DNA from 2 places in the Streptomyces sp. NPDC104096 genome. Region 2 is predicted to be linked to the other one. Evidence: riboswitches for the same ligand, from Rfam matches in the RefSeq annotation. Region 2 holds a riboswitch; the other holds the start of a gene.
The links. A riboswitch is a leader RNA that binds a small molecule or an ion and turns the genes downstream of it on or off. The one in region 2 is predicted to bind cobalamin.
Positions count from the first base shown of each region.

Region 1: linked by a shared signal. The riboswitch ahead of ACZ60B_RS13295 (CbtB domain-containing protein) and the one ahead of ACZ60B_RS21250 (ABC transporter substrate-binding protein) in region 2 are both predicted to bind cobalamin.

Region 1 covers NZ_JBVJMD010000009.1:189,856-193,082, reverse strand. The annotation lists gene ACZ60B_RS13305 (histidine phosphatase family protein) at 1-290, shown strand, start outside; gene ACZ60B_RS13300 (CbtA family protein) at 369-1,124, opposite strand; gene ACZ60B_RS13295 (CbtB domain-containing protein) at 1,144-1,365, opposite strand; cobalamin riboswitch at 1,402-1,554, opposite strand; gene ACZ60B_RS13290 (phosphatase PAP2 family protein) at 1,607-2,212, opposite strand; gene ACZ60B_RS13285 (lysylphosphatidylglycerol synthase domain-containing protein) at 2,452-3,227, opposite strand, start outside.
Region 2 covers NZ_JBVJMD010000020.1:24,505-27,731, reverse strand. The annotation lists gene ACZ60B_RS21265 (hypothetical protein) at 1-580, opposite strand, end outside; gene ACZ60B_RS21260 (hypothetical protein) at 608-940, opposite strand; partial or broken gene ACZ60B_RS21255 (short-chain fatty acyl-CoA regulator family protein) at 1,089-1,239, shown strand; cobalamin riboswitch at 1,254-1,429, shown strand; gene ACZ60B_RS21250 (ABC transporter substrate-binding protein) at 1,491-2,534, shown strand; gene ACZ60B_RS21245 (FecCD family ABC transporter permease) at 2,531-3,227, shown strand, end outside.

The DNA of each region.
Region 1 (3,227 bases), on a different contig from region 2:
TGTCCGACCCGGGGGCCGCCCCGCACGGCGGGGAGTCGGTGCGGGAGGTGTGCGAGCGGGTCGCCCGTTGGCTGGAGACGTCGGCGGGAAGCGACGGCAGAGTGCTGGCCGTGGTGGAGCCGGAGGTCGTACGGGCCGCGGTGATCCACGCGCTGGCGGCTCCCGAGGCCGCCTTCTGGCGCCTCGACGTGCCGCCGCTGACGGCGACCGAGCTCACCGGGCGTGCGCACCGCTGGAACCTCCGGCTCGGCGGGCCGCTCGGACCGACGACGGGCAGTACGGAGGACTGACCGCGGGGACCGCCCCGGCCGACGCCGAGAGGGCCCGCGGATGGTTCCGCGGGCCCTCTCGGCGTGACGACGGGGTCGCTACGGGGCGGCCACCGCCGAACCCGCGGCGGCCCGTGCGGGCTTCGGGTGCAGCAGCCTCTCGGTCAGTTCGCCGAAGACGAGACCGAAACCCGCCCACAGCGTGGCCTGAATGGCGAGGGCGGAGAGCCGGAACCGCCACAGCAGGGTGGCCGGGAAGTCGGCCGGGACCTCGTTGACGACGGGCAGGAACGCGTACGCCAGGCCGATCACGGCGATGAAGCCGAGGACGGCGACGACGGTGGCGTACCAGGTGCCCAGTCTCGGCGCGAGCCGCTTGCCCGCGATCACCGCGGCGACCGCGAGGAGCACGCTGAGCACCATCATCAGGAAGTACAGCGTGGTGCGCCTGCCGATGGTGTCGGCTTCGCCGACCGCCGGCGGGTTGGCGGGGTACTTCAGGAACGGCACGACGTAGACGGCAAGCAGCGCGGTCCCCGACAGCAGCAGCGCGGTGGCGCGGGGGCTGAAGCGGCCGACGCGCCCGAGGGCGAAGCAGAAGGCGAGGGCGGCGATGCCGCCGAACGCCACTCCGTAGACCAGCACACCGGTGGCGAGGCCCGCGGTGGACTGGAGGCTGCGGGAGACGAGTTCGACCTCGTGCTCGTGGGCGTGCGCGTGCGCCTCCTCGAGGCCGATCGCGCTGTCCACGCTCGGCTCACCGAGGAAGTAGGCGACGATCAGGGCGAGCACGCCGGCCCCGAGGCCGGCGAGCATGCCCCGCACGAGCAGGTTTCTCACTGTTGCGGAGTTCACGGGAGTTCGGCGCCCCTCGTCAGTGGCAGGGGAAGCCGAGCAGGTGGCGGGCGTCGTGCACCCACTCGTGGACGTCCTCGCCGGAGACGACGGAGGTGGCGCCCTGCTCGGCGCCGACGAAGTACAGCAGGACCAGCATCAGAATGCCGAAGAAGACCGCCCAGGGGGCAATGTCCTTCAGCGGCAGTTTGCCGGTGACGACGGGGGTGGTGGCGGTCGGCTGAGCGACGTGCTGCGCCATGGCAGGGCCTCCTCTGGGAGTTCGCGTCCCATCTCGGTGGTGCACAGGACGACGGCCCCGGGTCTGACTCGCGATGCGCCCCGTCGAGGAGGCATCGTCCACAGTGGCGCGACCGTGCCGGATTCCCACCGGCTTCCGTGATCCCGTCGTCGTATCAGAACGACAGTACCGTGTGTCGTATGGAGGGCCAATAGCGCGTCGGCAGGGGCGATCCCGCGCTCCGTCGCGCGGTGACCCCGCGTCAGGAGGCCGGCAGCAGCGGGCGCAGCGGAGTGGCGGTCAGCAGGCGCGCCAGCGTGCTCGCCCGGTGCCGCACCAGGGTCATGAGGCCGTGGGCGACGAGCCCGCCCACGAGGAATCCCGCGACCACGTCGTGCGGATAGTGCACGCCGACCCAGACCCGGGACACGCCCATCGCCAGCGCGGCCACGACCGCCACGGCGCCCAGCCGGCGCGAGACGGAGAACAGAGCCACGGCGCACGCGGCGGCGATCACCGTGTGATTGCTGGGGAACGACCAGTCACCCGGTGCCGGACACGTCTCCAGGGTGCGCACGTGCAGCGCCAGACACGGCCGGCTCTCGCGCACCAGCAGCTTCAGCAGGGAGTCCACGCCGTAGGCCAGCACCGCGACCACCGGCACGGCCAGGGCCGTCACCGTCCGCGCGGCCCCCGTGCGCCGGGCCCGCCACCAGCCGACGACCATCAGGACGGCGAACACGGCCAGTCCGTACGTCGACCACGCCGACACCGCGGTGTCCAGCCATCCGGGCGAGCGCCCCGCGAGACCGACCACCTCCCGGTAGGCGGAGCCGTCCATCGACGCGCCGCCGAAAGCGCCGGTCATCGACCGGCCTCCGTCCCGGCGGCGGGCCGTGGCAGCAGATCCATCCGTGTCGTCATCGGTGTGGTCATCGGTATGAGTCCTTCCCTTGGCGCCCCGTGGTCGGCCGGACGACCGGACCTGAGGAATCCGGCCGGAGTCCGGCGCGACCACAGCGACCGACTACAAACCTGTAGTCGGTCTACGACACTGTAGACGATCAGGGGGAACGAGGCGTTCCCGTGCCGGGCGACCGGGTGTCCTCAGAGCGCCGAGCGCCGCGCGAGCAGGAGCAGGACCAGCAGGCCGGGAACCATCGGCAGCCACGCGGTGAGCAGGCGGTAGCCGAGGACGGCCGAGATCGCCGCCCGCCCCGGCGCCCCGTCCGCGGTGAGAGCCAGCGCGAGCGCGGCGTCCAGGGAACCGAGACCGCCGGGCGTGGGCAGCAGCGCCGCCGCACCGCTGGCCACGAGGTACGCCATGACCACATGGCCCGTGGACAGCCCGAGGCCGAGCGCGTGGACGACGGCGACGACCACCCCGGCGTGCAGCAGCGCGAACGCGGCCGAGCCGCCCCACAGCGCCCAGGCCCGCGCCCGGCACCGGTGCACCTCCCGCACCTCGGCGAGAGCCCGGCCCACGGCACGCCGCAGCCGGGCGCTCGCCGCGACGGCCCACACCACGGCCCCGGCCGCCACCGGCAGCAGCAGCACCAGCCCGTGCGGCACCCGCGTCGGCACCCGTACGGTGTCCGGCGAGGTCAGCAGCAGGGTCAGGCCCAGGACACAGCGGACCAGCCCGCCGGCCGCCGCCTTCACCGCGAGCGCGGTCGCCGAACGGGTCGTGGACAGCCCGCACCGGTTCAGGAAGCGCAGGTTGACCAGGGTCGCCCCGGCCCCGGCCGGGAGGAGGTGGTTGGCGGCGGACGCGGCGAACTGTGCGGCCACGAGCCTTCGCCGAGGGAGCCGTTCGGCGACCGCGCCCTGCTGGACGACGGCCGCGCACACCCAGGTCGACGCGGCGGCGACGCACGCGAGCA
Region 2 (3,227 bases):
GCCGGTTGCCGCCGCCCGTCTTCTCCAGGACCTTCTCGCGCACCTTCTCGATGTCTTCCGCGAAGGGGCTGTTCGCCTGCTCGCGGGCCAGGCGCTGAAGCTCCCGCTGGGTGTTCACCTGTAGCTGTGACTGGACCACAGCGAGTTGCCGGGCACGGTCGAAGGCCAGGTCCGCCTCCTCGATGCGCAGCTTGGTCAGATAGAGGTCCCGCTCCAGGGAGCGTCGGTGTGCCGTGGTCGCCTCCTGGGCGCGGGTGCCGGCGAGGATGCGGTCCCGCTCCAGGGTGTGTTCATGTGCGATCCGGGCGTCCTGTTCGTGGCGCGCGGCCATTTCCTGGTCCCGGTGCAGTGCGCGCTCGTAGGCGGTGTCCGCCTCCTGCCTCCGGTCCTCCCTGAGCGCGCGGTCCCTGGCGAGGAGATTCTTGTGAGAACGTCGCGCCTCTTTCTCGCGTACTTCGGCGAGGAATTCCTGTTGTTCCTGGAACGATCCGTCGCGCTTGCTCTTGTACCAGTTCAACACGTGGCCGGCGGCCTGCCCCAGGGCGAGAACACCCAGGACACCGGCGGATATGGGATCCATTTCGGCCTCACCCGCCGATCTCGGTGCTCAAGGGGCCACCCCGGAATGGTTGCAGTACCAGCAGGGCTCGTCGGTCTGGGAGGAGATCCAACGCGACTGTCCGAGGCCTCCGCAGTGAGGGCAGTCCCCGGCGCCGAAGTGGACCTGGGAGGCGTGGGGGTCCTGGTGGTCGTGGGGGTCGTACGGCGTGTGCTCGTAGGGGGAGGCCTGCGCCGGGTGGAAGCCGTCGCCCTGCGCCGGCGGATCGCCGGTGGGGGAGGGCGCGAGGTCGGAGGGTTGATCGAGGCCGTCGAGGGACGTGGGATCGTGCTGCGGGAGATCGAAATGCGTCGGATCGAGGAATGAGGAAAAATCCCCCATGCCGCCCCCAAGGGGAATAGATCTTCAAGCGGACTCGTACGATATACCCGTGCAAGTCCTCGGGGGAATACGGCTCGAATGTTCGACCGCCGAAAATAGGCGACGGATTTATCTTCCGTCACATTGATTACCGGAAGAAATCCAGAGGGCCCGGGGCATCGGCCTGGGCTGCCGCGTCTGTGAACGCCTCGCCGTCCGACTGTCCCCGGCGGGGCGTACCGCCGCTCGGCCGGCCCCTGTGGATCGACCGGAACACCAGCACCTCCGCTCCCTGCCCCGTGACCGATCGCACGATCTGACCGTACGACGGACTTGATAGCCTCAGCGGGCCAGTCGAGCCACACCCGAGGCCAGGGAATCCGGTGCGAATCCGGAACTGACGCGCAGCGGTGAGGGGGACGGGCGGGGCACGACGCCACTGGGAGACCGGGAAGGCGCCCCGACCGGACGAACCCGAGTCCGAAGACCTGCTGGCACCTTCGCGCCCCCGCGCGGAGGGACGTCCGTAGGCCAGGCTCCGCGTACGAGCCCCGACCCCAGAGGCTTGCCCGTGCTCCGTACCCCCGCACTTCTCCGCACCCCGGCGCTCCTCCTCGCGTCCGCGCTGCTGCTCACCGCCTGCGGCTCCGCCGGCGACGACGCGAAAGCCGAGAAGACCTCCGCCGCCGGCTACCCGGTGACCCTCGACAACTGCGGCCACCAGGTCACCCTGAAGGCGGCGCCGAAGCGAGCCGTCTCCCTCAACCAGGGCACCACCGAGATCCTGCTCTCCCTCGGTCTCGCCGACCGCATGGCCGGTACGGCGACCTGGACCGACCCGGTCATGAAGGACCTGGCGAAGGCCGACGCGTCCGTGCCGCGCCTCGCCGACAACAACCCCTCCTTCGAGAAGGTCCTGGACGCCGAACCCGACTTCGTGACCGCCTCGTTCGTCTCCACCCTCGGCAAGGGCGGGGTCGCCACCCGCGAGCAGTTCGAGAAGCTGGGCGTGCCCACGTACGTCTCGCCGTCCGACTGCTCGGCGGGCAAGGACAACGGCAGCGGCGGTGACGGATCGCGCAGCGAACCGCTCACCCTCGACGCCGTCCACGGGGAGATCCGCGACCTGGCACGCGCGTTCGGCGTCGAGGAGCGCGGCGAGAAGCTCGTCGCCTCGCTCGGACAGCGGGTGAGCACGGCCACCGCCGGACTGCACGCCTCGGACGTCTCCCTCATGTACTGGTTCGCCAACTCCCAGTCGCCCTACCTCGCGGGCTGCTGCGGCGCGCCCGGCGTCATCACCCGCGCGGTCGGCGCGAAGAACGCCTTCGCCGACACCCACGACGAATGGCCCCAGATCAACTGGGAGACGGTCGCCGACCGCGACCCCGACGTCATCGTGATCGGCGACCTGACCCGCAAGCAGCAGACCGCCGAGACCGCCGCGGCCAAGATCCGCTTCCTGGAGTCCAACCCCGCCACCCGCAGTCTGACCGCCGTGAAGAAGAAGCGGTACGTCCTGCTGAGCGGGCAGGCGATGAACCCGACCATCCGCACGATCGAGGGGATCGAGCAGGTCGCAGCCGGTCTGCGTGCCTTCGGGTTCGCCAGGTGAGGGCCCGCTCCCTGCTGTTGACGGGCGGAGGACTGATCGCGCTGCTCGTGTCGATCGCCGTGGCCGTGACGATCGGCCCCGCCGACATCTCCACCGGCGACGTCTGGGCGTCCGTCGCGGCCCATCTCGGCCTCGGCGAAGGCACGTCGACGCCGCTGCGCGACGGCATCGTATGGAACCTGCGGATGCCGCGCACCCTGCTGGCCGCCGTGTGCGGAGCGGGACTCGCCGTGTGCGGCGCGGTCATGCAGTCGCTGCTGCGCAACCCCCTCGCCGACCCCTTCGTGCTCGGGGTCTCCTCCGGCGCGTCCACCGGAGCGGTCGCCGTGGTCGTGCTCGGCGTGGGCGGGGGAGCGGTGTCCCTGTCGGCCGGCGCCTTCCTCGGCGCGCTGCTCTCCTTCGCCCTGGTGCTCCTGCTCAGCCACACCCTCGGCCCCAGCGCCGACCGGGTGGTGCTGTCCGGGGTCGCGGCCATGCAGCTGTTCTCCGCGCTGACCTCCTTCGTCGTCCTCACCTCGGCGGACGCCGAGACCACCCGGGGCGTGCTCTTCTGGCTGCTCGGCTCGCTCACGGGCGCCGACTGGGGACAGGTGCTGCTCTGCACCGTCGTCCTGGCAGTGATCCTCGTCGTCTGCCTCGGGCACGCCCGTACGCTGGACGCGTTCGCCTTCGGCGACGAGGCCGCCGCCGGAC